Regions from separate parts of the Streptomyces olindensis genome, predicted to be linked through region 1. Evidence: predicted binding sites of a transcription regulator. Region 1 holds the regulator's gene; the other holds the start of a gene.
What was found. The regulator HrcA, encoded in region 1, represses chaperone genes, less so after heat shock. The targets are predictions, from matches to a motif close to TTNGCACTCNGNNNNNCNGAGTGCNAA.
Positions count from the first base shown of each region.

Region 2: groES (co-chaperone GroES) is a predicted target of HrcA. The motif match lies at 7,684-7,710, and genes of this name have one in related genera.

Region 1 is NZ_JBEYZD010000019.1:101,423-117,018, forward strand. It holds gene ABZ948_RS14980 (ribonuclease Z) at 1-807, opposite strand, end outside; gene ABZ948_RS14985 (histidine triad nucleotide-binding protein) at 813-1,166, opposite strand; gene ABZ948_RS14990 (S41 family peptidase) at 1,290-4,490, opposite strand; gene ABZ948_RS14995 (hypothetical protein) at 4,563-5,117, opposite strand; gene ABZ948_RS15000 (VOC family protein) at 5,167-5,559, opposite strand; gene ABZ948_RS15005 (16S rRNA (uracil(1498)-N(3))-methyltransferase) at 5,575-6,315, opposite strand; gene ABZ948_RS15010 (nitronate monooxygenase) at 6,312-7,385, opposite strand; gene dnaJ (molecular chaperone DnaJ) at 7,486-8,622, opposite strand; gene hrcA (heat-inducible transcriptional repressor HrcA) at 8,622-9,638, opposite strand; gene ABZ948_RS15025 (MBL fold metallo-hydrolase) at 9,810-10,541, shown strand; gene ABZ948_RS15030 (DUF3097 domain-containing protein) at 10,573-11,376, shown strand; gene hemW (radical SAM family heme chaperone HemW) at 11,515-12,747, opposite strand; gene ABZ948_RS15040 (SpoIIE family protein phosphatase) at 12,796-15,057, opposite strand; gene ABZ948_RS15045 (HAMP domain-containing protein) at 15,250-15,596, shown strand, end outside.
Region 2 is NZ_JBEYZD010000002.1:208,940-224,535, forward strand. It holds gene ABZ948_RS02025 (MOSC domain-containing protein) at 1-212, shown strand, start outside; gene ABZ948_RS02030 (SDR family NAD(P)-dependent oxidoreductase) at 307-1,080, shown strand; gene ABZ948_RS02035 (hypothetical protein) at 1,049-4,597, opposite strand; gene ABZ948_RS02040 (ester cyclase) at 4,690-5,397, shown strand; gene groL (chaperonin GroEL) at 5,492-7,117, opposite strand; gene groES (co-chaperone GroES) at 7,232-7,540, opposite strand; gene ABZ948_RS02055 (polysaccharide deacetylase family protein) at 7,765-8,478, opposite strand; gene ABZ948_RS02060 (polysaccharide deacetylase family protein) at 8,475-9,398, opposite strand; gene ABZ948_RS02065 (THUMP-like domain-containing protein) at 9,517-10,677, shown strand; gene ABZ948_RS02070 (RNA polymerase sigma factor) at 10,682-11,992, opposite strand; gene ABZ948_RS02075 (YciI family protein) at 12,040-12,396, opposite strand; gene ABZ948_RS02080 (LCP family protein) at 12,524-13,585, opposite strand; gene ABZ948_RS02085 (LacI family DNA-binding transcriptional regulator) at 13,818-14,876, opposite strand; gene ABZ948_RS02090 (beta-xylosidase/alpha-l-arabinosidase) at 15,061-15,596, shown strand, end outside.

The sequences.
Region 1 (15,596 bases):
GTCGGTGTAACGCTGGCTGAAGTGCGTGAGCACGAGGTGCCGCACCCCGCCGTCCCGGGCCACCCGCGCGGCTTGAGCGGCCGTCAGGTGTCCGTGCTCCACGGCGAGTTCCTCGTCCTCGTCGAGGAACGTCGACTCGATGACGAGCAGGTCGCAGCCCTCGGCCAGCGCGTACACGCCGTCGCACAGCCGGGTGTCCATGACGAACGCGAACCGCTGCCCGCGCCGCGTCTCGCTGACGTCCTCCAGGGTGACCCCGCCGAGCGAGCCCTCACGCTGGATCCGGCCGACGTCCGGGCCCTTGATGCCGTGCGCGGCGAGCCGGTCGGGCAGCATGCGGCGGCCGTCGGGCTCCACGAGGCGGTAGCCGTACGACTCGACCGGGTGGGACAGCTTCCGCGCCTCCAGCGTGTAGCCGCCGGTGCGGGCGAGGGGCCCTTCGGAGGCGACCGGGGCCTGGGTGATCTCGACGGTCTCGCGGTAGGCGGTGGCGTACCGGAGCCGGTCGAAGAAGCGCTGCCCGGAACGCGGGTAGTGGGCGGTGATCTCGTGCGGGACCTTGTCGAGGTTGATGCGCTGGATCACGCCGGCGAGGCCGAGGGAGTGGTCGCCGTGGAAGTGCGTGACGCAGATCCGGTTCAGGTCGTGCGCGGCGACCCCGGCGCGCAGCATCTGGCGCTGCGTGCCCTCGCCGGGGTCGAACAGGATGCCCTCGCCGTCCCAGCGCAGCAGGTAGCCGTTGTGGTTGCGGTGCCGGGTGGGGACCTGGCTGGCGGTGCCGAGGACGACGAGTTCGCGTACGGACAAGGCGGTTATCCCGGAGGCCATTCGAGGCCGCGGCCGCCGAGCACGTGGCCGTGCACGTGCCAGACGGTCTGGCCGGCGCCGCCGCCGGTGTTGAACACGAGGCGGTAGCTGTCGAGCTTCTCCTCGTCAGCGACGGCCTGGGCCTCGCGCAGCACGTCCGCGGTGAGGGCGGGGTCGGCGGCGGCGAGGGCACCGGCGTTCTCGTAGTGGGCCTTGGGGATCACGAGGACGTGGGTGGGTGCCTGGGGGTTGATGTCGCGGAACGCGACGGTCGTCTCCGTCTGGCGGACGATCGTCGCCGGGATGGTGCCTGCGACGATCTTGCAGAACAGGCAGTCGTCCTGGGGTTCCCCTGCCATTTTCCCTCCGGGGGTTGGCCGTATTCGGTCCGACTCGGGCATCGTATCGTCGTCGGGTGCGGGTGCGTTGGGGCTGGTCGCGCCCACGCGGCGGAGCCGCTTGTCGACACAGCCCCGCGCCCCCTAGGTGGGCAGGCCCGGAGGCGTTTTCGCCGGTGCTGTCTCCAGGCTCTCGAGCGCCATGCGGATCGCCTCGTCCAGTTGCGGGTCCCTGCCCGCCGCGTAGTCCTGCGGGCGCTGGACGACCTCCACGTCGGGGTCCACCCCGTGGTTCTCGACGTCCCACCCGTAGCCCTCCAGCCAGAACGCGTACTTCGGCTGGGTGACCAGGGTGCCGTCGACCAGGCGGTAGCGGCTGTCGATGCCGATGACGCCGCCCCAGGTGCGGGTGCCGACGACCGGGCCGATGCCGAGGGCCTTGATCGCGGCGTTGACGATGTCGCCGTCGGAGCCGGAGAACTCGTTGGCGACGGCGACGACCGGGCCGCGGGGCGCGTCGCGCGGGTAGCTCTCGGCGCGCATGCCGCGGGGCAGGTCCCAGCCGACGACCCGGCGGGCCAGCTTCTCCACGACGAGCTGGGAGGTGTGGCCGCCGCGGTTCTCGCGGACGTCGACGACCAGGCCCTCGCGGGCGACCTCGACGCGCAGGTCGCGGTGGATCTGGGCCCAGCCGGGCGCCTGCATGTCGGGGACGTGCAGATAGCCGAGGCGGCCGCCGGACTTCTCGTGGACGTAGGCGCGGCGGTCGGCGACCCAGGCGTGGTAGCGCAGCGGCTCCTCATCGGCGAGCGGGACGACGACGGCGTGCCGCGGGTCGCCGCCGCCGGACGGGGAGATGGTCAGCTCCACCGGCTTGCCCGCCGTGCCGATGAGCAGCGGGCCGGGGCCGGCCACCGGGTCGACGGGCTGCCCGGCGATCGCGACGATGGCGTCCCCGGGGCGCACCGCGACGCCGGGTGCGGCCAGCGGGCTGCGGGCGTCCGGGTCGGAGGTCTCGGAGGGCAGGATGCGGTCGACGCGCCAGCTGCCGTCCTCGTGGCGGGAGATGTCGGCGCCGAGGAGGCCCTGGCGGGGGCCGCCGCCGTGACCGCCGCGCGGGGTGACGTAGGCGTGGGACGTGCCGAGTTCGCCCTGGACCTCCCACAGCAGGTCGACGAGGTCGTCGTGGGTGGCGCACCGGTCCACGACCGGACGGTAGCGGTCGAGGACGCCGTCCCAGTCGACGCCGCTCATGTCCGGCCGCCAGAAGTGGTCCCGCATGATGCGGCCGTTCTCGTCGAACATCTGCCGCCACTCGGCCGCCGGGTCGACGAACTGGCGTACCCGGCCGAGGTCGACGGTGATGTTGGTGTCGCTGTCGTCGTCGTTCGAGGCGCGCCGGTCGCTGGGGACGACCTTCAGCCGTCCGTCGGTCCACAGCAGCACCCGCTTGCCGTCGCCGCTGACCTCGAAGTGGTCGGCGTCGACGGCGAGGTGCTCGACGCGCTGCTGGGCGAGGTCGTAGCGCTCCAGCTCGGACTTGGGCTCGGGGTCGTCCGGGGTGGCCCGGGACGCGCCGAGCACGCCGGCGACCGGGTGGCGCAGCCAGAGCACGCCGTCCTTGGCGGCCCGCAGGTTGGAGTAGCGGGCGGCCTCGACCGGGAAGGGCACGATGCGGTCGGCGAGGCCTTCGAGGTCGATGCGGGTGGTGGGGGTGCCCTCGCTGTCGGGGGTCTCCTCCCGGTCGGGCGTCTCGAAGGACCGGCCGTGCCGCTGCGGCCCGAACGGGGACGGGGTGGTCGCCGCGAGGGTGATGAGGTGCGGCCGGGCCCCTTCGACGAAGGCCAGGTCGAAGACGTGCTCGTCGTAGACCGGGTCGAAGGAGCGGGTCGACAGGAACGCGAGGTGCTTGCCGTCGGCCGTGAACGCGGGCGCGTAGTCCTGGAAGCGCAGCGGGGTCGCCTCGGTGACCGACAGGTCGGTGGTGTTGGCGAGCTTCAGCTGGCACAGGGGCCGCGGCCCGGGGTGGGACCAGGCGAGCCAGGTCGAGTCGGGTGAGAAGACGAGCCCCGAGACGTCGCCGTCCTCGCTGCGGTCGACCTCCCGCGCCTCGCCCGTCTCCCGCTCGACGAGCAGCAGACGGCCGTCGTGGGAGGCCACGGCGGCGCGGCTGCCGTCGGGCGACATGGCGAGGTCCAGTACCCGGCCGAGCTGCCCGGCGGCGAGCCGGCGCGGCGTCGCCCCGGGGGCGAGGCCGGTGGCGGGCGCGAACTCCAGGGCGTCGTCGCCCTCGGCGTCCGTCACCCACACCACCCACTCCTCGCCGTCCGCGCGGAAGGCGCGCGGCAGCCGGGCTCGGACGCCGGGCGTCGCGGCCAGCGCGCGGGCCGGGCCGGAGCGGTGGGTGACCCAGTGGACGGAGCCGCGTACGGAGACGGCGCTGCCGCGCGCGGTGTGGTCCGGGGACGCCGACCCGAACCAGCGGGCGGCGTTCACCGGGAACGGCTGGAGGTCGACGCGCTGCCCGCCGAGCCGTACGTCGAGCCGGCGCGGCTCGGCTCCGTCCAGGTCGTCCAGCAGCCAGAGTTCACCGGCGCTGGAGTAGACGACACGGGTGCCGTCGGTCGCGGCGTGCCGGGCGTAGAAACCGTCGAGGGGCGTGTGGCGGCGCAGGTCGCTGCCGTCGGCGAGGGAGGAGTAGAGGGCGCCGGTGCCCTCGTGGTCGGAGAGGAACGCGATCCGGTCCCCCACCCACAGCGGGTACTCGATGTTGCCGTCGAGGTCCTCGTGGAGCCGGACGAACTCGCCGTCGTCCTCCGGGTCGATCCACAGCTTGCCCGCCGTACCGCCCCGGTACCGCTTCCACCAGGCCGCCTCGCGTCCCATCGGCGCGGACAGCAGCACGGTGTGCGGGCCGTGGGCGATGTCGCCGACGGGGCCGTACGGCAGGGTGGTGGCCGGGCCGCCGTCGAGGGGGACGGCACGCGCCCAGGTGCGGCGCAGGCTCGCCTGTCCCTGGGTGCTGATCGCCAGGACCCGGCCGTCCGGGGTCCAGCCGCGCACCTGGGTCTTCCAACTGCCCCAGTAGGTCAGGCGCTTGGCGGGTCCTCCGTCGACCGGGGCGATGTGCACCTCGGGGGCGCCGTCCCGGGTGGAGGTCCAGGCGACGGTGGTGCCGTCCGGGGAGATGCGGGGCTGGGTCACCGGCACGTTGTCGGCGCTGACCCGCCAGGCCCGGCCGCCGTCGAGCGGGGCGAGCCACACGTCGTCCTCGGCGGTGAAGGCGACCAGGTCGCCGTGCACGTGCGGGAACCGGAGATACGCAGGCGATGCGGACTGTGTCACCCGATCACCCTATGCAGGGACGGCACGCCGCGGACAGGATTCGGATCACTTGCCGTTCGCCCCTCGCGTACGTCACTTGCCCTCGACGGGCCGGCAGTCGGGGTACCGGTCGCACCAGATGGTCTGCGTGACGGTGACCGTGACGGTGGGCCCGGGCCGCCCCTGGGTGGGGCCTCCCACGGGCGGCGGGCTGGTGGCGTCGCAGTCGCCGAGCCCGTCCACCTCGAACCAGACCTTGCCGTCGACCTTGGCGGTGATGTTGCCGCGCACGCAGGCACCTTCGACGGCGTGGGTGACTTTGCCGTCGACGGTGATGTCCTTGCCGTCCTTGGTCTCGCCCTGGCAGTCGACGGTGGCGACGGTCTTCTCACTGGCCGAGGGCGACGGTGTCGCCTTCTTGCCGTTCTCGCCGTAGGAGGCGGTGCAACTGAGCCAGCGCACGCCCGCCTTCTGCCGGTCGAGTTCCTTGGTCACGGCCTCGTCGGTGGTGTACGCGACGGCCGCGGAGCTGATGCCGCTGCCCGGCTCGCACGCGACGGCACCGCCCACGGCGATGGTCCCGAACACCGCCGCGACAGCCACCCGCCGGCCGCGCGGCCCCCGCCAGAACTTCCGGTACGCCCCCATGAAGGGGAGCCTGCCACTGACGGGGGCGGCGCGGTAGGGCGCAAAGGCGTCAACCGCGCAGCAGCAGCCACTCCTGAAGCTCCACCAGGTTGCCCTCGGGGTCCTTGAGGTGAGCGACCCGCATGCGGTCGGTCATGGGCGCCGGGCCGTGCAGGACCGTGGCGCCGCGCAGGGTGATCTCCTCGCAGTACGCGTCCAGCGCGTCCACCCGCAGCACCACGAGGGACCGGTGGCCGGTCGCCGCGTCCCCCACCTCGTCGAGCACCTCGGCCATCATCGACCGGTCCTGCAGCGCGATCCCCGCGGAACCGACCGCGGGGCTGAACTTCTCGTACGGCCCCTCGGCCGCCCCCGACTGGGGCTTGAGGCCGAGGACGTCGCCGTAGAAGCGGTAACACGCGGCGAAGTCGGTGACGAGCAGACGTACTTGGGCGAGTTCCACGGTTCCTCCAGGGGGTCAGGACCAGCGGCCGGTACGAGCCAGGAGCACGGCCGCGGCCGCGGTCCCGGCGGTCGATGTGCGCAGCACACTGCGCCCGAGGCGGTACGCCCCGGCCCCCGCCTCCTCGAACAGCGCCAACTCCTCCGGCGCCACGCCCCCTTCGGGCCCCACGACCAGCACGATCTCACCGGACGACGGGAGTTCGGCCGTCGCCAGCGGCGCGTCCCCGCTCTCGTGCAGCACCGCGGCGAACTCCGCGCCCGCCAGCAGCGCCGCGACCTGCTTGGTCGTAGCGGCCTCCGCGACGTCGGGGAACCGCACCCGGCGCGACTGCTTGCCGGCCTCCCGGGCCGTGGCCCGCCACTTGCCCAGCGCCTTGGCCCCGCGGTCGCCCTTCCACTGCGTGATGCAGCGCGCCGCCGCCCAGGGCACGATCGCGTCGACGCCGACCTCGGTCATCGTCTCGACGGCCAGCTCCCCCCGGTCGCCCTTGGGCAGCGCCTGCACGACGGTCAGCCGCGGCTGCTCCGGCGGCTCCTCGCTCACCGAGTCCAGCTGGACGATCAGCCGGTCCTTGCCCTCGGTGTCGAGCACCACGCAGTCCGCCCAGCGTCCGGCCCCGTCCGTGAGGACGACGTCCTCGCCGGGGCGCAGCCGTTTGACGGAGACGGCGTGCCGCCCTTCCGGCCCGTCGAGGACGTACCGGCCGCCGCGGCCCGCGTCGAAGTGGTCGACCACGAACACCGGCGCGGTCATCGGACGCCTCCGCCCGACAACGCTGTCCTGGCGGCGGCGAGTTCAGCGGCCAGCACCTCCACCAGCTGCCCGGCGGGCAGCTCCCGCGCCATCCGGTGCCCCTGTCCGGCCCACAGCGCCATGCCCTGCGCGTCACCGGCCTTGGCGGCGGCCTTGCGCAGCGGCGAGGTGAGGTGGTGGATCTCGGGGTAGGCGGCGGGCGCGTACGGGCCGTGCTCGCGCAGGAACCGGTTGACTAGGCCGCGCGCGGGCCGTCCGGAGAAGGCCCGGGTCAACTCCGTGCGGACGAACAGGGGGTTGGTCAGCGCCTGCTTGTGCAGGGCGTTGGCGCCCGACTCGGGTGTGGCGAGGAAGGCCGTGCCGAGCTGGGCCGCGGCGGCGCCCGCGGCGAGCACCGCGGCGATCTGGCCGCCGCGCATGATGCCGCCGGCGGCGACGATCGGGATGTTGACGGCCTCCCTGATCTGGGCGACCAGCGACAGCAGGCCGATGCCGGAACCGTCCGTCTCGGGGACGTCCCGGTGGGTGCCCTGGTGGCCGCCGGCCTCGATGCCCTGCGCGATGACCGCGTCCGCGCCCGCCCGCTCGACGGCCCGGGCCTCGTCGGGGGTGGTGGCGGTGACCAGGACGAAGGTGCCGACGCGGTGCAGGGCGTCGACGACCTCGCGGCTCGGCGCGCCGAAGTGGAACGACACGACGGGCACGGGGTTGTCGCGGAGCACCGCGAGCTTGGTCTCGTAGCCGTCGTCGCGGCCGCTGTCGGGGTCGCCGAGTTCGGCCTCGTACCAGGTGGCCTCGCCGGCCAGCTGGTGGGCGTAGACGTCGACGGCGGCCGGGTCGGCGTACTCCGGCTGCGGCATGAAGAGGTTGACGCCGAAGGGCCTGCCGGTGAGGCTCCTCAGCTGCTTGATCTCCTCGTACATCCCGTCGGCGGTCTTGTAGCCGGCGGCGAGGAACCCGAGCCCGCCCGCCTCGCACACGGCGGCGGCGAGCTGCGGCACGGAGACGCCGCCCGCCATGGGGGCCTGCACGATCGGGAAGGGGAAGAGATCGGTCAGAGCGGAGGACATGACCGCATGTTGTCACGTCCTCCGAACAACTCCGAAACCGGCCTGCCGTGTGGCATAGACCAGAGGAACGCGCCCTCCACCACCACCCGGCAAGTTCCCGTCAGCGCCCGTTGAAAGCGTCCTTCAGCCGCGAGAATAGCCCTTGCTGCCCAGGCTGGAACTGCCCCTGGGGGCGCTCCTCGCCGCGCAGTTTCGCCAGCTCGCGCAGGAGGCGTTCCTGTTCGGGGTCGAGCTTGGTCGGGGTCTGGACCTCGACGTGGACGATGAGGTCGCCGCGCCCGCCGCCGCGCAGGTGGGTGACACCGCGGCCGTGCAGCGGGATCGACTGGCCGGACTGGGTGCCCGGGCGGATGTCGACCTCCTCCATGCCGTCCAGCGTCTCCAGCGGCACCTTCGTGCCGAGGGACGCCGCCGTCATGGGGATCGTCACCGTGCAGTGCAGGTCGTCGCCGCGCCGCTGGAACATGGGGTGCGGCAGCTCGTGGATCTCGACGTAGAGGTCACCGGCCGGACCGCCGCCGGGCCCGACCTCGCCCTCGCCGGCCAGCTGGATCCGCGTGCCGTTGTCGACACCGGCCGGGATCTTGACCGTGAGCGTGCGGCGGGAGCGGACCCGCCCGTCGCCCGCGCACTCCGGGCACGGAGTCGGGACCACCGTGCCGAAGCCCTGGCACTGCGGGCACGGCCGGGACGTCATGACCTGGCCGAGGAAGGACCGGGTGACCTGCGACACCTCACCGCGGCCGCGGCACATGTCGCACGTCTGCGCGGACGTGCCGGGGGCCGCGCCCTCGCCGTTGCAGGTGTTGCAGACGACCGCCGTGTCGACCTGGATGTCCTTCGTCGTGCCGAAGGCCGCCTCGTCGAGCTCCACCTCGATACGGATCATCGCGTCCTGGCCGCGGCGGGTGCGCGAGCGCGGACCGCGCTGCGACGCCGTGCCGAAGAACGCGTCCATGATGTCGGAGAAGTTCCCGAAGCCACCGGCTCCGAAGCCGCCCGCGCCGCCGCCCTGGGCCTGCGAGAGCGGGTCGCCGCCGAGGTCGTAGACCTGCTTCTTCTGCGGGTCCGACAGCACCTCGTAAGCGGCGTTGATCTCCTTGAACCGCTCCTGGGTCTTCGGATCGGGGTTGACGTCCGGGTGCAGCTCGCGCGCGAGCCGCCGGAAGGCCTTCTTGATCTCTTCCTGCGACGCGTCGCGGCGCACGCCGAGTACGGCGTAGTAGTCCGTGGCCACTACGACTCCGCCAGGATCTGTCCGACGTACCGTGCCACTGCGCGTACCGCTCCCATCGTTCCCGGGTAGTCCATGCGGGTCGGTCCGACCACGCCGAGCTTGGCGACTGCCTCGCCGCCCGAACCGTAGCCGACCGACACGACGGACGTGGAGTTGAGTCCTTCGTGGGCGTTCTCGTGACCGATACGGACGGTCACGCCCGGATCCTTCGCCTCGCCGAGCAGCTTGAGGAGCACGACCTGCTCCTCCAGCGCCTCCAGCACGGGCCGGATCGTGAGGGGGAAGTCATGACCGAAGCGGGTCAGATTGGCGGTGCCGCCGATCATCAGCCGCTCCTCGTTCTCCTCGACGAGCGTCTCCAGGAGTGTGGAGAGCACCGTGGAGACCGTACCCCGGTCCTCGTGCTCGAACGCCTCCGGGAGATCCTCCACCAGACTCGGCACATCCGCGAAACGGCGGTTCGCCACCCGGCTGTTGAGGCGCGCGCGCAGATCCGCGAGCGAGGCCTCGCCGAAGGGCGCCGGGCAGTCGACCACCCGCTGCTCGACCCGCCCGGTGTCCGTGATCAGCACGAGCATCACGCGCGCGGGCGCCAGGGAGAGCAGCTCCACGTGCCGCACGGTGGACCGGGTCAGCGACGGGTACTGCACGACGGCGACCTGGCGCGTGAGCTGCGCGAGCAGCCGTACCGTGCGCGCCACGACGTCGTCGAGGTCGACGGCGCCCTCCAGGAAGTTCTGGATCGCGCGCCGCTCGGGCGCGGTCATGGGCTTGACGCCGGCGAGCTTGTCCACGAACAGGCGGTAGCCCTTGTCGGTGGGGATGCGCCCGGCACTGGTGTGCGGCTGGGCGATGTATCCCTCGTCCTCCAGGGCCGCCATGTCGTTGCGGACGGTCGCCGGGGAGACGCCGAGGTTGTGCCGCTCGGTGAGGGCCTTGGAGCCGACCGGCTCCTCGGTGCCGACGTAGTCCTGGACGATGGCGCGCAGCACCTGAAGCCTGCGTTCACTGAGCATCGCGCACACCTCCAGAAGTCGTCCGCCCGTTGCCTGCCGTTCGCGGCCTGGCACTCTGCGCGTGCGAGTGCCAGCATTCCCCGGCCCAGTGTACGGCGGTGGGGTACACCCCCGGCAAGGCTGGTCGCACGGCGTCGTGCCCCGGGCCGGGGTCACGGCTAGCGTCGCCGTATGACGGTGACTTGGGAAGAGCTCGGCTGGGAGCGCGTGGCCTCCGGGGTGGGGCGGTGCCGGCTGCCGGTGTGGGACTGCACGGCGGGGCTGGTCGCCGGCGAGGACGCGGTCCTGGTGATCGACGCCGGGTCGAGCCCGGCCGAGGGCGCGCGGTTGCGCGAGCAGGCGCAGTCGCTCACCGGGCACCGTGTGACACATCTCGCGCTGACCCATCCCCACTTCGACCACGTCTTCGGGGCCTCGGCGTTCACGGGGGCGGAGGTCTTCGGCGCGGTGGGCGTGGACGCGGTGCTCTCGCGCCTGCGGGACCGCGAGGAGCTGCGCGCGGACGCGGTGCGCAACGGGCTGGCGGAGACGGTCGCCCAGGAGTCGGCGGACCTGCTGGTTCCGCCCCGCCACCTGGTGTCCGGCGAGTGGACCCTGGACCTGGGCGGCGGCTGCCAGGTGCTGCTGGCGAACGTGGGGCCGGGGCACACCGCGCACGACCTGGCGGTGCTGGTGCCGGGTGATCCGGAGGTGGTGTTCTGCGGCGACCTGGTCGAGGAGTCGGGCGAGCCCCAGGCGGGCCCGGACGCGGTGCCGTCGCACTGGCCGGCCGCGCTGGACCGGCTGCTCGCGCTGGGCGGCGAGGACGCGCTGTACGTGCCCGGTCACGGAGCGGTGGTGGACGCGGCGTTCGTCCGGGCCCAGCGGGACGCGCTGGCGACCCGTTTCGGCGTGTCTCCGTGACCACCCGCCCGGTTCTCCTATCGTCATCCGAATGCGCCAGTACTCTCCGGACCTGACCCCGCCGTGGAAGAAGCCCCAGCCGGTCCCCGAGGTCCCGGCGGAACCGGGCCTGGTGGTGGAGGAGCCCGGCAGCGGCTTCTGCGGGGCGGTCATCCGCTGCGAGGCGGGCACGGTGACGCTGGAGGACCGCTTCGGCAAGCACCGCGTGTTCCCGCTGGAGCCGCGCGGCTTCCTCCTGGAGGGCAAGGTGGTGACGCTGGTCCGCCCCTCCTCGGGCGCCCCGGCACGCCCCACCCGCACGGCCTCCGGTTCGGTGGCGGTCCCCGGCGCACGCGCGCGCGTGGCCCGCGCCGGCCGCATCTACGTCGAGGGCCGGCACGACGCCGAGCTCGTCGAGAAGGTGTGGGGCGACGACCTGCGCATCGAGGGCGTGGTGGTGGAGTACCTGGAGGGCGTGGACGACCTCCCGTCGATCGTCTCCGACTTCGCCCCCGGGCCGGACGCACGGCTGGGCGTCCTGGTGGACCACCTCGTACCCGGCTCGAAGGAGTGGCGCATCGCCCAGTCGGTGACGAGCGACCACGCGCTGGTGGTGGGCCACCCGTACATCGACATCTGGGAGGCGGTGAAACCGTCGTCCCTCGGCATCGACGCCTGGCCCCGGGTCCCGCGCGGCCAGGACTGGAAGACGGGCGTGTGCCGGGCCCTGGGCTGGCCGGAGAACACGGGCGCGGCCTGGCAGCGGATCCTGTCGGGGGTCCACTCGTACAAGGACCTGGAGCCGGAGCTGCTGGGCCGGGTGGAAGAACTGATCGACTTCGTGACGGCGCCTTAGCTGCGCTTGGCTGCGGCCCGCGTCCCCGCTTGGCTGCGGGCAATCGTGCCGCTAAGGACGGCACCCGTCCCAAAGAAGCGGCACCCCGCTCCGCCGGGCTGCGGACCCACCCGGCCCCAGCACCGACGCCGCAGCACCTCAGTCCACCAGATCGCGCACCACACCGTCAGCCAGCAACCTGCCCCGCAGCGTCAGCACAGCCCGCCCCTCCGCATACGGCCCGGCATCCAGAAGCCCGTCCGACAGCGCCCTGCGCGAGGCGGCCAACCCCTCCTCCCGCAACAGCGACAACGGCACCCCCTCCCTCAGCCGCAGCTCCAGCAGGATCCGCTCGACCCGCCGGTCCTCCTCCGAGAGCACCTCACGCCCGGCCCCGGGCGACCGACCGGCCGCCAGCGCCGCCGCATACGCCCCGGGATGCTTCACGTTCCACCACCGCACCCCGCCCACATGGCTGTGCGCACCGGGCCCGGCCCCCCACCAGTCGGCCCCCCGCCAGTACAGCTCGTTGTGCAGACACCGCCCGGCCTGCGAGGTCGCCCAGTTCGACACCTCGTACCACTCGAAGCCCGCGCCCGAGAGCACCTCGTCGGCGATCAGGTACCGGTCGGCGTGGACGTCGTCGTCGGTCATCGGCACCTCGCCCCGGCGGATCCGCCGCGCCAGCTGCGTGCCCTCCTCGACGATCAGGGCGTACGCGCTGACGTGGTCCGGCCCGGCCCCCAGCACCGCGTCCAGCGACGCCCGCCAGTCCTCGTCGGACTCCCCCGGCGTGCCGTAGATCAGGTCGAGGTTCACGTGCTCGAACCCGGCGGCCCGGGCCTCCGCGACGCAGGCCTCCGGCCGCCCGGGCGTGTGCGTCCGGTCGAGCACCTTCAGCACGTGCTGCCGCGCGCTCTGCATCCCGAAGGAGATCCGGTTGAAGCCGCCCTCGCGCAGGGCCGCCAGATAGGCCGGGTCGACGGACTCCGGGTTCGCCTCCGTCGTGACCTCGGCGTCCGCCGCCAGCCCGAACTCGTCCCGGACGGCCTTCAGCATCCGTACGAGATCACCGGCGTCCAGCAGCGTCGGCGTACCGCCGCCCACGAACACCGTGCGGACGGGACGCGGGTCGTCCCCCAGGACCTTGCGGGCCAGGCGGATCTCGTCGACGAGCGTCTCGGCGTAGTTGTCCCGGGAGGCGAGGACCCCGCCGGTGCCGCGCAGCTCGGTCGCCGTGTACGTGTTGAAGTCGCAGTAGCCGCAGCGGGTCGCGCAGTACGGAACGTGCAGGTAGAACCCGAGCGGGCGGTCGGCGGCCCCGGTGAGCGCGGACGCGGGCAGCGTGCCGTCGTCGGGGACGGGCTCGCCGTCGGGAAGTGCGGAAGGCATGCCTTCCATTGTCCAGCACCCGCGCCGTGGCTCCGCCGGGAGCAGCGGTCACTCCGCCTGGAGCACCAGCAGGGCGAGATCGTCCGCCGGGGGCCGCGCCCCGAACTCGTGCACCAGCCGCTTGATCCTTTCGGCTATCAGCTCCGCGTCGAGACCGGCGCACCCGGCGAGCGCCGCCGCGAGCCCGTCCCCGTCGTCGAACTGGCGGGAGCCCGAGCGGCGCTCGGTCACGCCGTCCGTGACGCACAGCAGCGTGTCGCCGGAGCGCAGCTCGAAGGTCTCGCTGCTGTACGTGGCGTCCTCGACGACCCCCAGGAGGGTCTGCGGCTGGGCGCACGAGTGGACCTCGCCGCCCGCCCCGAGCAGCAGGGGCAGCGGGTGCCCGGCGGAGGCGACGGTGCAGCGGACACCGCCGTCGAAGGGGACCAGTTCGCCGTAGAGCAGGGACAGGAAGCGCGTCTGGGGGCCGTCGCCGGGCGGGGTCGGTCGCGCGCCCGCGGCGACCAGTGCCCGGGCCGCCGCGTCCGCGGCCTCCGTGGCGTCGTCGAGGAGGAGCTGGTTGAGGCGGTCGAGGACGTCGGCCACGCGGTAGCCCTCGCGGGCCAGCAGCCGCAGCCAGGGCCGGGCCAGCCCGATGACGACGGCGGCCTCGGGCCCTTTGCCCTGGACGTCGCCGACGGCGAAGCACCAGCGGCCGTCGCCGGCCGGGAACAGGTCGTAGAAGTCGCCGCTGGGCCCGCCCTTGTCGTACGGCTCGTAGACGAGCGCGCTGCGCACCCCGGGGATCTCGGCCACGGCCCCGGGCAGCAGTCCGCGCTGGAGCACGGCGCTGATGGTGGCCTGCCGGGCGTACTGGCGGGCGGCGCCGATGGCGAGCGCGACGCGGCGGCTCAGGTCCTCGACGAGGCCGGTGATCTCGTCGGGGAAGCCGGCGGTCCCGGACCGTCCGATGACGAGGGTGCCGAGCGGACGGCCCCCCGCGACCAGCCGGTACGCCAGTGCCTGGCCCGGTTCGCCGGGCGCGTCGCCGAGCGCCTCGCCGGGCCAGGGGTAGTCGACGGGGCCGGTCCGTAACGGGTCGGACGGGGGCGGCGGGTCCTTCTCCAGGGCGCGGCGCAGTTCCTCGATGTGGTTCTCGCTGCCGTGCCAGACCCGGGCCAGCCGGGGCCCGCCCGCTCCGGGCCCGCCGCCCCAGCCGCCGCCGGTGGCCTCGTCCTCCAGCCAGACCGCGCACCAGTCGGCCAGCCGGGGCACGATCAGCTGCCCGGCGAGGGCGGCGACCAGGTCCTCGTCGAGCTGCCCGGCGAGCAGGTCGGAGGCCTCGGCGAGGAAGGAGAGGGCACCGCGGCCCAGCCAGGCGCCGTCGCGGCCGTCCGGCCCGTCGCGGCCCTCGTGGCGGTCCCGCCAGTCCCGCAGGTCGTTCCAGCCCCGCCAGTCGCGCAGACCGTGGTGGTCCCGGGAGTCGCGCACACCGTGGGAGTCACGGGGGTCACTGTCGGAAGTGTCAGGATTGTCCCAGGAGTAGTCGTACTCGTCGCGGAAGCCCCGCGGCCCCCGCGAGTCCTCGGCGTCGGCCCGGCCACGCGCGTCCTCTCCGCCATCCCGGCCGTACCGGGGCTCCGGCGCCAGGATCTCCGCCACGCGCAACCCGCGCGCCAGCGCGTGCTCCCCGGCGTACGCCTCGATCTGCTCCCCCGCCGCGCATCCGGCGGCGGGCAGCCGCGCCCACACGGTCTTCCGCCCCGTGCGGTACGTGATCCCCCACGCCTCGGAGAGCGCGCCGACGAGTCGCAGGCCGCGCCCGTACTCGGGGGTGTCGTGCGGTGTCTCCGGCTCGCCGCCGCGCGGGGCGCGGGAGGGGTGGTGGTCGGAGACCTCGACGACCAGCGCTGCCGTGGCCCGGTCGTCACCGCCCTCCAGCCGGCACTCCATCTCGACGTCGGTGCCGGCGTGCACGACCGCGTTGGTGACGAGTTCGCTGACGACGAGCGTGGCGTCGTCGGCGAGGCGGTCGGTGAGGTGCTCGGCGCCCGGCAGACCGAGGTCGGTCCACTCGGCGAGCGCCGCGCGCACCAGGGCGCGCGCGGCGCCCGGCGCGACGGAACTGCCGGACAGGGTCGCGTGCGCCCGCGCGCACCCCTGCGCGTGCGCCTCGGCAGCGGGCAGGGGCGCCGCACAGGCCGGTGCGGACCCCTCGGCGACGGGCCCGGCGAGGGGCCCTTCTTGAGCGGGCACGGGCGTCTCCCCAGCGTGTGCAGGCGCCTCTGAGGCACGGGAAGCGGTCTCCCGTTGCGTCGGAATGGCCCCCATGGACAGCTCCCCGGGCAGTTCGTACGAATACGCCACAGTCGATGCCGACAGAGTGACAGACTGGCCACGCCCATAAGCGCCGAGTTACCGAAGTGGGCCGCCATGAGTGAGAACAGTGCTACTCCTGTGGTCGAAGACCGGTACGAAGACGGTCAGATTCGTGCATCCGATCTGCGTCCGCTGCTCGCGGCCATGACAGCCGCACGCGACGGTGATTTCACCAAGGTGCCGGAAACCGGCCACGGGATGGTGGCCGAACTCAACGCCGTCTTCAACCAGATCATGGACCGCAGCGTCCACTTCACCACCGAGGTGCGCCGCGTCAAACGCGAGCTGGTGCGGCACGGCCGCCTCGACGAGCGGCTCTCGGCGAGCCCGGGGCAGGGTTTGTGGACGTCCCGCGTCGACGACGTCAACCAGCTGCTCGACGCCCTGGTCGCCCCGGCGGCGAACGCCACGCGCGTGCTGGACGCGGTGGCCGGCGGCGATCTGACCCAGCGGGTCGATCTGCACGACGGGACCCGGCAGTTACGGGGTGA
Region 2 (15,596 bases), on a different contig from region 1:
CGTACCTGCGGGTGATCGAGCCCGGGGAGATCCGCGCGGGCGACCCGGTCGAGATCGTGCACCGTCCCGACCACGACGTGACGGTGGCCCTGCAGTTCCGGGCGGTGACGACGGAGCGGACGCTGCTGCCGCGGCTGCTGGCGGCGGGCGAGGCGCTGCACCCGGAGCTGCTGAGGACGGCACGGGAGTACGAGGAGAAGTACGGGGCCTGACGGCGGCTCACCACGCCGGTCTCCACCGACCCTTCACCACGGACGGCCCCGCGGGGAAGCGGACCTGCACAGTCCAGGTCACTAACCTTCTGCCATGACAACGGCTCTGATTACGGGATCGACGGCAGGCATCGGGGCCGCGTTCGCGCGGCGACTGGCGGCCGACGGGCACAACCTGGTGCTGGTCGCCCGCGACACCAAGCGGCTGAGGGAACAGGCGACCGAGCTGCACGACCGGCACGGCATCGAGGCGGAGGTGCTGACGGCCGACCTCGCCGAGAACAAGGGCATCGAGGCGGTGGCCGACCGCCTGGGCGACCGCAGGAACCCCGTCGACCTGCTGGTCAACAACGCCGGCTTCGGCAACAAGGGCCGTTATCTCGAGGTCCCCATGGCCGACGAGCTGCGGATGCTGAAGGTGCACTGCGAGGCGGTGCTGCGATTGACGTCGGCGGCGACGGAGGCCATGCGGGAGCGGGGCCGCGGCGGTGTCGTCAATGTCGCCTCGGTGGCCGCGTTCGTCCCGCGGGGCACCTACGGCGCCTCCAAGGCCTGGGTCGTGCAGTTCACCCAGGGCGCGGCCCGCGACCTGGCCGGCAGCGGCGTACGGCTGATGGCGCTCTGCCCCGGTTTCGTGCGCACGGAGTTCCACGAGCGGGCCGGCATGGGCACGGACAACATCCCGGGCTGGATGTGGCTCGACGCGGACAAGCTGGTCGCGGCGGCGCTGCACGACCTGGCGCGCGGCAAGACGCTGTCCATCCCGGACCCGCGGTACAAGGCCCTGATGGGGGCGGCGAAGCTGGTGCCGCGGGGGGTGCTGGGGGCGGTCTCCTCTAAGACGGGGCGGAAGTACGGGCCGCAGTAGGCCGGTCGTGGCGCGTCGACCGGCCGAGGACGTCGACGATCAGGGGTACGGCGTCGGGCTCCAGGCGGGCGATGGCCGGCAGTACTTCCTGGAGGGTCTCGTGCCGCAGGGCCCGGGCGACCAGCGCGCGACCGAGGTCGGGCTCGACCACGGGGGCGAGCGCCACCCATGCGCGGACGAGAACGGAGGCCGGTGCGTCCGCGTGCCGGGCGTCGGCCACGTCGAGAGCGCGAGCCAGTTCCTCGGCACGGGCGGGCTGGCCGGCTTCCACCAGCAGCATGACCAGAACTGCCTGGTTCCGTTCCCAGCCCGGGCGGCGGGTCAGTTCCCTTGCGCGCTCGTACTCCCCGGTCTCCACCAGCGCACGGACGACCGCCACGTCGAAGCCCGGCGGGCCGTCGCCGAGCCGGGCCAGCAGTCGCTCCCCCTCCTCGGTCCTGCCGAGCGTGAAGTAGGCGCGGAGGAGGTCGGGCACCACCCAGAGCGAATGCCGCTCGCCGGGGGACACGGCTTCCGCGAAGGTGTCCTCGGCCGCCTGCCGGTCGCCCGCGGCGGCGAGAGCCACCGCGATCCGGGCCAGGCAACGCGCGCGGAGACCGGCGTCCGTCAGATCGCGGGCGAGTGAGACGGCCCGTTCCACCGCCCCGGCGTCGGCCAGTGCGACGGCGATCTCGGCGCGCGGGTGAGCGCGCATGCGTTCGTCCAGACCCGCCACGAAGGCGAGGGCCCGGTCGAACTCCTTCGCCGCGCACAGCCGCTCGATCAGGGGCGTGAGCGCGAAGGCACCGCCGGGACGGTGGCCCAGTGCACGGACCAGGTGCTCGGCGTCGTCGAATCGACCGGCGTGCGCCAGCGCCTGGGCCATCCATCCCGCCCAGACCTGCTCACCCGGGTCGTCGGGGTCCACCAGGGCGGGTACGCCCACCCGGTCCAGCACGGCCCGTGCGGCGTCAACGAGCCCTGCCTCGGCGAGCATGATCGCGGTGTGTGCCGGGTGGAGACTTCCGCCCCGCCCGGAGCGCCGGATCTCGGCCTCCGCCCGGGCGACCAGCTCGGCCAGCTCGTCGGGAGCGCGGCCGGACACCAGGGCGCCGCGTACGAGCGCTTCGTGGCCGTCGGTCGAGCCGAGCGACCTCGCCATCTCGAAAGCCCGGTCCAGCTCACCCGCCGCGGCCCGCCCTTCGATCACGCCGCAGAGCGCGGGCGCGCCGGGCTCCGTCGCCGTGTCCTCGTCGGCCAGCCGCTCCGCGCGGTCCGTCTCCCCCGCCAGGACCAGCGCGTCGACGACGGCGCGCACGGCCGTGTCCCGGGCCTCCTCGTCGGCGAGGCCGAGGGCCAGCCTCTCGGCCTCCTCGTGGGCCCCCGCCTCCGCCAGGCCCTCCACGATCGCCGGCACCACGCCCGAGCGCACGGTCGGGTGCTCGATCCGCTCGGCCAGTGCTTCCGCGCGAGCCCCGTCACCCGTCGCCGCCAAGGCCCGTACGACCCGTCGCAACGCCCATCCGCGCGGGGCGGCGGCGTCGTGCAGCAGGGCGGCACGCTCCGCCCGGTCGAACTCGCCGAGATCCGCGAGCGTCTCGACGACCTCGACGAGCAGGTCGGACGGGATCAGTGCGGTCTCGACCGCCGTGAGGAGAGCCTCGGCCTCGCCTTCCCGCCCGGTCCGTCGCAGCGCTCCGGCGATCCTTGCCAGCACCAGGGGCCGTGCCGCGTGGTCCGCCTGCTGAGCCAGCGCCTTCGCCCGGTCGAGGTGGCCCGCCTCCGTCAGAGCCGCTGCCGCCGCCGCGAGACCGAGGCCCCGTACCTGGTCATGATCCTGCCGACGGCACAGCTCCCCGGCCCGGTCGAAGGCCCCGGCGGCCACCAGGGACCGGGCGAGGTCGACCACCAGGCCCATGCGCAGGTCGATCCCGGCCACCGCGGTGACGAGGCGTTCGGCACGATCGAACAGCCCGGCCTTCGCCCAGCCGCGGCTCACCTCCACGAGGGCGTGGTCCCGCCCCTCGTCGACGTCGTAGTCGAACGCGTACCGCTCGGCCGACTGCTCCGCCTCCTCCAGCAACCGCACGGCCTCGGCAGGCTCACCGGCGTCCAGCACCACCGCCGCGACATCGGCCAGCGCCAGGGCCCTCCAGTCGAGACTCGGGATGCTGCGGGCGAGCGCCTCCGCACGGTGCACCCGGCCGAGCACGGCCCAGGCCCGGGGGAAGGTGCGGGTGACGGTGTCGTTGCGGTGCTCCAGTTCCTCCCGTCTCAGCGCGAGCCGGACCAGGTCCGTCAGGTCGGGTACGCCCGCGTCGGCCACCATGTCCTCGGCGTTGCGTATCTCGGCGAGCGCCGCCGCGTCGCCGCCGGTGACATCGAGCATCCGGTCGTGGCGCACCGCGTCCACGGCGCAGTCGACCGCACGCCGCAGGTCCCGCGCCGCGCGCAGCAGCCCGAAGTAGCCCGACAGCAGGTAGCCCGGCGTTCCGTCCGGCCATCCCCGGTCCCGCCAGGTGTCCGCCCAGGCGTGCAACCGCGCCCGGTGGCGGTCGAGTTCCGCGGTGCCGAGCATGTCCAGCGCCCGGCGCTGCAACTCCTCGTGAGCGAGGAGGTAGACGTCCAGCCGGACGTCGAACGTCCGCCCCGCCCGGGTCCGCAGCACATCCCGCACCCGGTACGGGACCGCCCCGGTCAGCGCGGACAGGTCCTCGGCCGTCAGGCCGCCGTTCGCCGCCGTCACCAGCGCCAGCAGGTCGTACTCCAGGCCGCCGTCCTCGATCAGGCGCTTCAGTTCGCGTTCCGCCTCGGCGCGGATCGTCTGGGCGTACGGGGAGGGGGCGAGCACGCGGACGATCGCGGGGTCGTGCAGGGGGTGGTCCTCCGGCACGTCGACCGGCGGCGGCGGGTTCAGCCGGCCCGCCACCAGGACGCGCATGCCGGACTCCGGGCGGGCGGGCAGCAGGCTCGCGATGCTGTGGGCTTCGGGGCCGGTCGTGACGCCGCGGTCCTCGTCCAGGCCGTCGAGCAGGAGGACCAGGCGCTCGCCGCGTTCGGCGCAGACACGGGCGGCCGCCCCGTACAGGTACAGGAGGTGGGCTTCGCCGGTCGCCTCGGTCAGATGCGCGGGCAGGTCCTCGCCGGCGAGTTCGGCGAGCTGTTCCAGGACGACGTCGACGTAGGCCACGACGTCGTTCTGGGCTCCCAGGCGGGCCGTGACGAAGAAGGGCACGATCCTGAGGCCCTGGGGCGGGTTCAGCGCGAACCACGACAGCAGCGCCGTCTTGCCCGCCCACGCCTCCGCGCGCCACCAGGCGTACGCCGGGCCGGAGTCGGCGGTGCAGAAGGCCCTCAGCTCGGCGAGTTCCCGCTCGCGGCCGACCAGTTCGGCGGGGGCGATCCTGCGGACCTGCTCCCAGTACGCCGAGCGCACCTGCCGGGTGAAGAGGAGGCGGTTGTGGTCGCCTGTGACGGCCACCCCGACGTCCCGCCCCGCGGCCACCGACCGTTCCGACCGCTTCCCCCACCACAGCATGCCGTCATGATGCCAAGCCAAGAGGCGACGAAGGGGTCTCGTTGCGACAATGGTGCTGTTCAGCCGGACCCAGGGGGGCCGGAGGCGAGGCCATGACCTTCGTACAGCTCATCGAATGCAGGACCAGCCGGCTCGACGAGATGAACCGGCTGATGGACCGGTGGGTCGAGCAGACCAAGGGGAAGCGGACCGCGACGCACAGTGTGGTGGCGAAGGACCGGGCCGACGCCTCGCACATCGTGGAGATCGTGGAGTTCCCGTCGTACGAGGAGGCGATGCGGAACTCCGGGCTGCCGGAGACCGACCGGATCTTCCAGGAGATGGTGGCGCTCTGCGACGAGGAGCCCACCTTCACCGATCTGGACGTGGTGCGGGACGAGCAGCTCAACGCGGCCACCGCGCGCAGGTTCTTCGAGCTGGCGCCCGGGCAGGGCGACGCGCCCCCGTTCAACGACGTGTTCATCGAGGACTACCACGACCACGACCCCGCCAATGTGCAGGACGTCATCGGGCTGGACGCGGTGCGGCGCGAGCTGGAGGTCTGGCGGGGCGGGTTCGACTTCTCGTTCACGATCGACGACCAGGTGGCGCAGGGTGACCGGGTGTGCACCCGGTGGACCTGGCGGGGCCACCACAGGGGCGACTTCCTCGGGATCCCGCCGACCGGGAAGGACGTCACCATGACCGGGACGACCGTCCACCGCTGCACGCCGGACGGGAAGATCGCCGAGGGCTGGTGGCAGTACGACCGGCTGGGGCTGATGCAGCAGCTCGGGGCGCTGGACCCGCTGGAGCTGTGACAGCGGCCGCACACCCCGCCCCACACAGCCGCACACACGGGAAGCCCCCGTTCCGCGCGAGGCGGGACGGGGGCTTCCGGCAGAGGTCGGTGCCTCAGTGGGCGTGGCCGTGGCCGTGGCCCGCGGCGGCCGGCTCCTCCTCTTCCTTCTTCTCGACGACCAGGGTCTCGGTCGTGAGGAGGAGGGAGGCGATGGAGGCGGCGTTCTCCAGGGCGGAGCGGGTGACCTTGACCGGGTCGATGACGCCGGCCTTGATCAGGTCGCCGTACTCGCCGGTGGCGGCGTTGTAGCCGTTGCCCTTGTCGAGCTCGGCCACCTTGGAGACGATGACGTAGCCCTCCAGGCCGGCGTTCTCGGCGATCCAGCGCAGCGGCTCGACGGCGGCGCGGCGGACGACCGCGACACCGGTGGCCTCGTCGCCGGTCTTGTCGAGGTTGCCCTCGAGGACCTTGACGGCGTGGACGAGCGCGGAGCCACCACCGGAGACGATGCCCTCCTCGACCGCGGCGCGGGTCGCGGAGATGGCGTCCTCCAGACGGTGCTTGCGCTCCTTCAGCTCGACCTCGGTGGCGGCACCCACACGGATGACGCACACGCCGCCGGCCAGCTTCGCGAGGCGCTCCTGGAGCTTCTCGCGGTCCCAGTCGGAGTCCGTGGTCTCGATCTCGGCCTTGATCTGGGCGACGCGGCCCTGCACGTCGTCCTTCTTGCCGGCGCCGTCGACGATCGTGGTGTCGTCCTTGGTGACGGTGACGCGGCGGGCGGAGCCGAGGACGTCCAGGCCGACCTGGTCGAGCTTGAGGCCGACCTCCTCGGAGACGACCGTGGCGCCCGTGAGGACGGCCATGTCCTGCAGCATCGCCTTGCGGCGGTCGCCGAAGCCGGGGGCCTTCACGGCGACGGCGTTGAACGTGCCGCGGATCTTGTTGACGACGAGGGTGGAGAGCGCCTCGCCCTCGACGTCCTCGGCGATGATCAGCAGCGGCTTGGAGGCGTTGGCCTGGATGACCTTCTCCAGCAGCGGCAGGAGGTCCGCGATGGCGGAGATCTTGCCCTGCGTGATGAGGATGTAGGGGTCGTCCAGGACGGCTTCCATGCGCTCCTGGTCCGTCACGAAGTACGGCGACAGGTAGCCCTTGTCGAAGGCCATGCCCTCGGTGAAGTCCAGCTCCAGACCGAAGGTGTTGGACTCCTCGACGGTGATGACACCGTCCTTGCCGACCTTGTCCATCGCCTCGGCGATGAGCTCGCCGACCTGCTGGTCCTGGGCGGACAGCGCGGCGACGGCGGCGATGTCGGACTTCTCGTCGATCGGGCGGGCCGAGGCGAGCAGGTCCTCGGAGACCGCGGCGACGGCGGCGTCGATGCCCTTCTTCAGGGCGGCCGGGGAGGCACCGGCGGCGACGTTCTTCAGGCCCTCGCGCACGAGCGCCTGGGCGAGCACGGTCGCGGTGGTCGTACCGTCACCCGCGATGTCGTTGGTCTTGGTCGCCACCTCCTTGACCAGCTGGGCACCGAGGTTCTCGTACGGGTCCTCGACCTCGACCTCGCGGGCGATGGTCACACCGTCGTTGGTGATGGTGGGGGCGCCGAACTTCTTGTCGATGACGACGTTGCGGCCCTTGGGGCCGATCGTCACCTTGACCGTGTCGGCAAGCTTGTTGACGCCGCGCTCGAGGGCGCGACGGGCGTCCTCGTCGAACTTCAGGATCTTCGCCATGGGAGCGTGAGCCCTCTTCCGGAATCTGGGTTAAAGGCACTGCGCCCCGGGCGCCCGGCTTCTATGTGTCGCGGGGGGCCAGGGGCGCAGCTCAAAGCAATGTGCTGGGGTGAATTACTTCTCGACGATCGCGAGGACGTCGCGGGCCGAGAGGACGAGGTACTCCTCGTTGTTGTACTTCACCTCGGTGCCGCCGTACTTGCTGTAGAGCACGACGTCACCGACCTTGACGTCGAGCTCGACGCGCTTGCCGTCCTCGATGCGGCCCGGGCCCACGGCCAGGACGACGCCCTCCTGGGGCTTCTCCTTGGCGGTGTCCGGAATGACCAGGCCCGAGGCCGTGGTCTGCTCGGCGTCCAGCGGCTGGACCACGATGCGGTCCTCGAGCGGCTTGATGGCAACCTTGCTGGCGGTCGTCACGATCCGACCTCCCCCTTCGGAGATCTCACGGGGTTAACTGTCTGAGGTGGCGACCAGGTGGATCCGTCGTCGCGGGTGCCGGACCTGCCCGTCGCTGTGTTGGCACTCTCCTTCGTCGAGTGCCAGAGCCGAGACTATGACCGTGATTAGCACTCGGTCAAGCGGACTGCTAATTGCCCGCGGCGCGTCGGCCAGGTGAGTTCGCCACGCGGGGGCCGCGGGCCCGTCTACAGGTAGTCCTCCAGCCGCCCCACCCGCAGGCCCTTCCCCTCGATCTCCCGCAGCAACCGCAGCGTCCGTTCCGTCAGGGTCGCGGACGCGTCGCCCGACGGGACGGAGACGATGTCGCCGGGGCGCAGTCCGGGCCCGCCCCGCCGGTAGGACAGGTCGCCGTCGGCGCCCAGGGACACCCGCCAGAGCACGACCGCCGTGATGCCGCAGTCGGCGGCGGCGCGCAGGGTCGCCCGGTCGTAGGTGCCGTAGGGCGGGCGGAAGAGGCGGGGGCGGATGCCGAAGCGGGAGTGGAGCTTGTGCTGCTGGCCGCAGATCTCGGCGCGCTGGCCGGCGTAGGGCAGGCCGCGCAGGGCGGGGTGGTCGAGGGTGTGGTTCTGGATGGACGCGCCGACCGCGCGCAGCCGGGCGAAGTGGCCGTAGCCGGGTCCGACGACGCTGTCCGTGAGGAACATGCTGACCGGGAGCCGCCGTTCGCGGACGAGGCCGACGAAGCGGGGGTCGCGTTCGGCGCCGTCGTCGTAGGTGAGGAAGACGACCGGGTCGCGGGTGGGGACGTGGTCCACGACGGGCGGGAGGGGGTGGCTCACCGCGGGGCGCGAGTCCTGGGCCCGGCCGTCGGCGGTGCCCGGGCGCCGGTCCGCCGCGCCGGCGCAGCCGGCCAGCAGGATGACGCCCGCGCACAGGGCGGCGGCCGGTCGCCGCCTCACAGGTAGTCCTCCAGCCGTCCCACCGCGTATCCCTCGGCCGTGACCTTGTTCAGGAAGCGGCGGACCATGTCCGGCATCGTGCCCTTCCACTGGCCGGGGCCCCGGAAGTGGGTGAGGACGATGTCGCCCGGGCGCAGCTCCCGGTCCGCCTCGCGGTACTCCCAGCGGTCGGCGAAGACCTCCTCGTTCCAGAGCGGGACGTACGCGATGCCGCAGGACTTGGCGGCGCGCAGGGTCGCCCGGTTGTAGCTGCCGTAGGGCGGGCGGAAGAGGCGGGGGCGCTTGCCGAACCGCTTCTCCATGTAGCGCTGCATGCCGCAGATCTCGCGCTTCTGCGCACGGTAGGACAGCCCCGGCAGGTAGGGGTGGTGCAGGGTGTGGTTGTTCAGGACCACGCCTCTGGCCTGCATCCTCTTGAAGTAGCGGGGGTTGTCCTTCACCAGGTAGCCGCTGAGGAACGCGGTGTACGGGACGTCCAGGTCGCTCATCATCCGCAGGAACGCCCGGTCCTTCTCGGCGCCGTCGTCGATGGTGAGGAAGACGACCTTGTCCCGGGTGGGGATCCTGGTGAACACGGGCGGGAGGTCCGACTCCCGGTGGCCCGCCACCTCGAAGCCCTCGCGGGTCCTGATCCCGGGCTTGCTCTCTGGGGGTCGCGGAGCGGTCAGCGGGGTGTTCCGCAGCCCCCAGCGGTGTGCGGCGGCGACCCGGGCGGCGTGCGCGGCGCCCAGTTTGGAGGCGTACGAGTCGAGCGCGCGGGCCGGGGGCGCGTCGAGGGGCTGCTGTCCGCCGGCCGGGGTGACCTGGTCGCTGCCGCCCTGCGCGCAGCCCGAGGCGATGGCGGCGAGGGCCAGCACGGCGAGGCCGGCCCGCACCCGGCCGGATGCCCGGCTTTTGTCATTTCGTACGACTGCTCGCATGGTGCCGGATCCTCGCAGCCGGGCCCGGCGAACCCGACCCGACACCGCGGCCGGCGGCCCACCATCCACCGACTGGCCCACACGCCTCCCCCGCGCCGCCGTGGCCGACAATGAACCGGTGAACGACCTCGCCCTCCTCCTCACCCCAGAAGGCCGCGCCCTCCTCGACGAGGTGCGCGACACCGACCCGGCGCGGGAGCTGGCCGTCGCGACCCGGCTGCGCCGGGAGCACCCCGCGGAGCTGGTGTCGGCGGCGCTCGGCCAGGCACGGCTTCGGCAGCGGGCTGCGGTGAAGTTCGGGGCCGGGGACGCGGGGCGGATGTTCTTCACGCCGAACGGGGTGGAGCAGTCGACCCGGGCGAGCGTGGCGGCCTACCGGGCCCGGCGCATGGCCGACTCCGGCGTGACCTCGGTCGCCGACCTGTGCTGCGGCATCGGCGGGGACGCGATCGCGCTGGCCCGGGCCGGGATCCGGGTGCTCGCCGTGGACCGGGACCCGCTGACGGCCGCGGCGGCCCGGGCGAACGCCGACGCGCTGGGGCTCGCGGACCTGATCGAGGTGCGGGAGGCGGACGTCACGGAGGTGGACACGGCCGGCTACGACGCCGTCTTCGTCGACCCGGCCCGGCGCGGCGGCCGGGGCCGCATCTTCGACCCCGAGGCCTACTCGCCCCCGCTGTCCTGGGCGGTGGCGGCCGCCCGGCGAGCCCCGCACGCCGCGCTGAAGATCGCCCCGGGCATCCCGCACGAGGCGGTCCCCGAGGACGCCGAGGCCGAGTGGATCTCCGACGGCGGGGACGTGAAGGAGGCGGTGCTGTGGTTCGGCACCGACCCGGGCGCGGTACGCGCCACCCTGCTGCCCGGCCCCCGCAGCCTGCTCTCCCGCGCCCTGCCCGATCCCCCGGTCCGCCCGCCCGGCCGCTACCTCTACGAGCCCGACGGCGCCGTCATCCGCGCCCACCTGGTCGCCGAGGTCGCCGACCGGGTCGACGGCGGCCTGCTCGACGCGACGATCGCGTACGTCACGGCCGACGCGCTGCGCCCGACGCCGTACGCCACGGCCTACGAGATCACCGACCACCTCCCCTTCAACGTCAAGAAGCTGAAGGCCCTGCTGCGGGAGCGGGAGGTCGGCACCCTGACGGTGAAGAAGCGGGGCTCGGCGGTCGAGCCGGAGGAACTCCGCAGGAAGGTCAAGCCCCAGGGCCCGAACGCGGCGACGGTGTTCCTGACCCGGCTGTCGGGAGCACCGACGATGCTGATCGGGCACCCGGCCTGACCGTTCAGGGCTGTTCCGCCGCCCGCCGCAGCAGCAGTTCCCGCTCCCTCTCGTTCCTCGTCAGCGACGCCGCCCGTTCGAACTCCGCGCGGGCCTCTGCCGTGCGGCCGAGGCGGGCGAGGAGGTCGCCGCGCACGCTGGGGAGCAGGTGGTAGTCCGTCAGGGCGGGGTCGTCCGTCAGGGCGTCGACGATCGTCAGGGCCGGGCCCGGGCCCTCGGACATGGAGACGGCGACCGCGCGGTTCAGTTCCACGACCGGGGACGGGGAGCGGGCCGCCAGGAGGCCGTAGAGGGTGGCGATGCGGGACCAGTCGGTCTCCTCGTAGGTGTGGGCGTGCGCGTGGCAGGCGGCGATGGCGGCCTGGAGGGTGTACGGGCCCGGCGCGCCGGAGGCGGTGGCCTCGGCCCGGCCCAGTGCGGTGATGCCGCGGGCGATGAGCATGCGGTTCCAGCGGGAGCGGTTCTGGTCCTTGAGGAGGACCGGTTCGCCCGAGGGGCCGGTGCGGGCGGCCGTGCGGGACGCCTGGAGCTCCAGGAGCGCGGTGAGGCCGTGCACCTCGGGCTCCTTCGGCATCAGGCCCGAGAGCACCCGGGCCAGCCGCAGGGCGTCCTCGCACAGGCCCGGGCGGAGCCAGTCGTCGCCGGCCGTTGCGGCATAACCCTCGTTGAAGATGAGGTAGATGACGTCGAGGACCGAGCCGAGGCGCGTCTCGCGGTCGGGGCCGTAGGGCACCTCGAAGGCGATGTCGCGGGTCGCCAGGGTGCGTTTGGCGCGCACGATGCGCTGCGCCACCGTCGCCTCCGGGACGAGGAAGGCGCGGGCGATCTCGGCCGTGGTCAGGCCGCCCAGCAGGCGCAGGGTGAGGGCGGTGCGGGCCTCCGTGGACAGCACCGGGTGGCAGGCGGTGAAGACCAGGCGCAGCAGGTCGTCGTCGATGTCGTCCGGGTCGGCGGGCTCCTGCGGCGGGGCCGTCTCCGGCAGGGTCCGGCCGATCTCCGCCAGCTTGCGGGCGTAGTTCTCGCGGCGGCGGACCAGGTCGACGGCACGGTTGCGGGCGGTGGCCATGAGCCAGGCGCCGGGGTTGTCGGGCACCCCGTCCCGGGGCCACTGCTCCAGCGCCGCGACGAGGGCGTCCTGCGCGAGTTCCTCGGCGATGCCGACGTCCCGGACGACCCGGGTGACGCCGGCGATGATCCTGGGCGACTCCATCCGGAAGACGGTCTCGATGGTCCGGGTGGTCCGGGTGCTCTGGGTGGTCGGGGTGGTTCGCGTGGTCCGGGAGGCGCCGGGTCCGGCGGTGGGCTGCGGGGTCACAGCCCACCATCAGACACCCGTGGCGGCGCCCCGCCAAGGACGACCGGTCAGCCCTCGGCGATCTGCCGGACCTCAGCGGTGATCGTCCAGTAGTCCTCGTGCACGGACAGGAACCGCTTGGTCCACTCGATCGCCTCGGCCTTGTCCTTGCACTGGCTGATCGAATAGCCGCCGATGACCTCCTTGGTCTCGGTGAACGGCCCGTCGGTGACGGACAGCTGCCCGCCCTCCCAGGTCACCCGGGTGCCGTCCGAGGTCGGCGTGAGCCCGGCCGTGTCGAGCATGACCCCGGCCTTGGTGATCTCCTCCAGCAGCTTGCCCATGCGCTCCTGGAGTTCGGGGCTCGGGCCCTCGGCGGGGGCGTTCTTCTCGTCGACGCGGATCAGGGTGAGAAAGCGCGGCATGGTGACTCCTCGGGTCTTCGGAGCGGGCTTCTGTCCGCTCTCACCCCTGCGTCGATCGGGCGGCCTCCGGATCGACACGCTCGCCGGATTTTCCCCGGATATTTTTTCCGGCGGGCGGCTGCGCAGGTCAGCGCAGCGACTCCCACAGTTTCCGGGCCTCCGGCTGCTCCGCCACCACCCGGTTGGGGTCCGACGGCGCCCGCATCACCGGCATCGTCACCGTCGTCACCCGGCTCGCCGACAGCCCCTGCAGGCTCTGCCCGAACCGGGTCAGCTCGCTCAGGGAGTCCAGGCCGGTGTCGGTGGTGAGGCCGGCGGTCACCGCGTCCGCGACCCGGTACAGCTTCGCCGGGTCGGTGAGCAGGTCCTGGGCGGCGATCTGCTCCAGCAGCGCCTTGACCAGTGTCTGCTGGAGCCCTATGCGGCCGAGGTCGCTGCCGTCGCCTATGCCGTGGCGGGTGCGGGCCAGGGCGAGGGCCTGGGTGCCGTCCAGGTGGTGGGTGCCCGCCTTCAGACGCAGATGGCTGTCCTCGTCGGCGATGTCCTCCTCCGTGGTGACGGTGACGCCGCCGAGCGCGTCGACCAGCTTCGCGAAGCCGGAGAAGTCGATCTCCAGGTAGTGGTCCATGCGGACGTTCGTCATGGACTCGACCGTCTTCACCGCGCAGACCGGACCGCCCACCGCGTACGCGCTGTTGAACATGGAGCCGTGGGCGACCGCCGTCGACCCGCCGGACGGGCGCGGGCAGGACGGGCGGGTGACCAGGGTGTCGCGCGGGATGCTCACCACCGTCGCGCTGGACCGCCCGGCGTCGAGGTGGACGACCATCGCCGTGTCCGAGCGGGCACCGGCACTGTCGCCGCCGCCGAGCCGCTGGTTCTCCCTGCCGCTGCGCGAGTCCGAGCCCAGCACCAGGATGTTGAGGGCGCCGCCGGGCAGCGCCGCGGCCGAGGGCGACGGCGTGCTCACCGGCCTCGGCGGGCGGTTGTCGCCCAGCGCGTTGTCGATGTCGACGCCGGTGATGTTGTCGTTGAGGTGCCAGTAGGCCCAGCCCGCCGCCCCGAGGCCCAGCACCAGCGCACCCGCCAGGGCCAGGCCTGCGGTCCTCAGCGCTCTCGACCGCCGGCCCGCCTCCCTGCCCCTGCCCCCGTCCCCGTTCCCGTCGAGTCCCGTCACGGGCAGGAACATAAGTCCGAATTATTACGAGCAGGGCCCCGCGGCCGATTTTCTTCGGAAATTCTCAGACTTCCCGGCCTCTGAGCGGCGAGCCGGCCGTCACGACGCCGGCCGGCAGGGTGGCGAGCAAGCCCGGTCTCGGTGATCCCATCACGGCGCCCCCGAAAGTTTCGGTGGTGTAACCGACTGGCTTCGGTGCAGTGTGGAGGCGTCCGTACCACCCGTCAATACAACAACTGGCCTTTCACGCGGGGGCCGCCGTGCTGCTGCGCACCACCAGGCTCGTCGCCAGTTCCACCCGGGTCGCCGCGGGGGCGTGCTCGTCCCGCCCGAGGTCCAGCACCAGCCGGGCAGCCGCCTCGGCCATCTCCGTCAGCGGCTGCCGTACGGTCGTCAGCGGCGGGCCGACCAGCGGGGCCACGGGCAGGTCGTCGAAGCCGACCACGCTCAGGTCCTCGGGGACGCGCAGCCCCAGCTCGCGCGCGGCCTCGTACAGCCCGAGCGCCTGGAGGTCGTTGCCGGCGAAGACGGCGGTGGGCCGGTCCGGGCGGCGCAGCAGCTCCAGGCCCAGCCGGTAGCCGGCCTCGTGGTGGAAGTCGCCGCCCGCGATCAGCGCCGGGTCCACCGGCAGCCCGGCCGTCTCCAGCGCGGCCCGGTAGCCGTCGATCCGGGCGCGGCTGCACATCATCTGCGAGGGCCCGCTGATCGCGCCGATCCTGCGGTGCCCCAGCTCGACGAGGTGCCGGGTGGCCGCGAGACCGCCCTGCCAGTTGGTCGCGCCGATCGACGGCACGTCCGCCCCCGGGTCGCCGGCCGGGTCCATCACCACGAACGGGATGGAGCGGCTGGTCAGCAGCGCGCGCTGGGCCTCGTCGAGCCCGGAGAGGACCAGGACCACGCCGTGCGGCCGGCGCGCGGCGACCTGGTCGGCCCAGGTCCGCCCGGGGACGAGACGCCCGGCGCTCTCCGACAGCACGACGCTCAGCCCGGCGTCCCGGGCCACGTTCTCCACACCCCGGATGACCTCCAGCGCCCAGGCGCTCTCCAGCTCGTGGAAGACCAGGTCGATCAGCGGCGAGCGGGTCGCCTCCGCGCGGCGCCGCCGGTAGCCGTGGGCGCGCAGCAGTTCCTCGACGCGGGCCCGGGTGGCCGGGGCGACGTCGGCCCGGCCGTTGAGGACCTTCGAAACAGTCGGCGCGGACACGCCGGCCTCACGGGCGATCTCGGCGAGCGTCGCGGTCTGCGCGGTGCGCCCCTGCGTCCGGGTTTGCGTCCGGCTTTCAACGGGCTCCGGGGATGTCATGGCGGCGATCGTATCCCTGCGGGCCCCCTTGACGAAGTCCTCGTGGCCCCATAAGTTCCCGGAACATTCGACGTGTATATCGAAACATTCGTAGAAGCGGGTGCGGGAAGCGGTCGTCAGCACGGTTCACGCGCTCGTCAGCACCGTTCGTGAGAGGGCCGTCCGTCCACCCGACAGGAGCTTCATGACCACCGCGCCCTGGCGTGACCCCGCCCTGCCCGCCGCCGCCCGCGTCGACGACCTGCTCTCCCGGATGACCCTGGAGGAGAAGACCGCCCAGCTGTACGGCGTGTGGGTGGGCGCCTCGGCGGACGGCGGCGGAGTCGCTCCGCACCAGCACGACATGACCGTCGAGCACGACTGGGACGAGCTGATCACCCACGGCCTGGGACAGCTCACGCGCTCCTTCGGTACCGCCCCCATCGACCCGGCGCTCGGCGCGCAGGCCCTGGCCCGCGCCCAGCGCCGTATCACCGCGGCCGGCCGCTTCGGCATCCCGGCGATCGCGCACGAGGAGTGCCTGGCCGGCTTCACCGCCTGGCGGGCCACGGCCTACCCGGTGCCGCTGGCCTGGGGCGCGACCTGGGACCCGCCGCTGGTCGAGGAGATGGCCCGGCGCATCGGGAACGACCTGCGCGCGGTCGGCGTCCACCAGGGCCTCGCGCCGGTCCTGGACGTCGTGCGCGATCCGCGCTGGGGCCGGGTGGAGGAGACCATCGG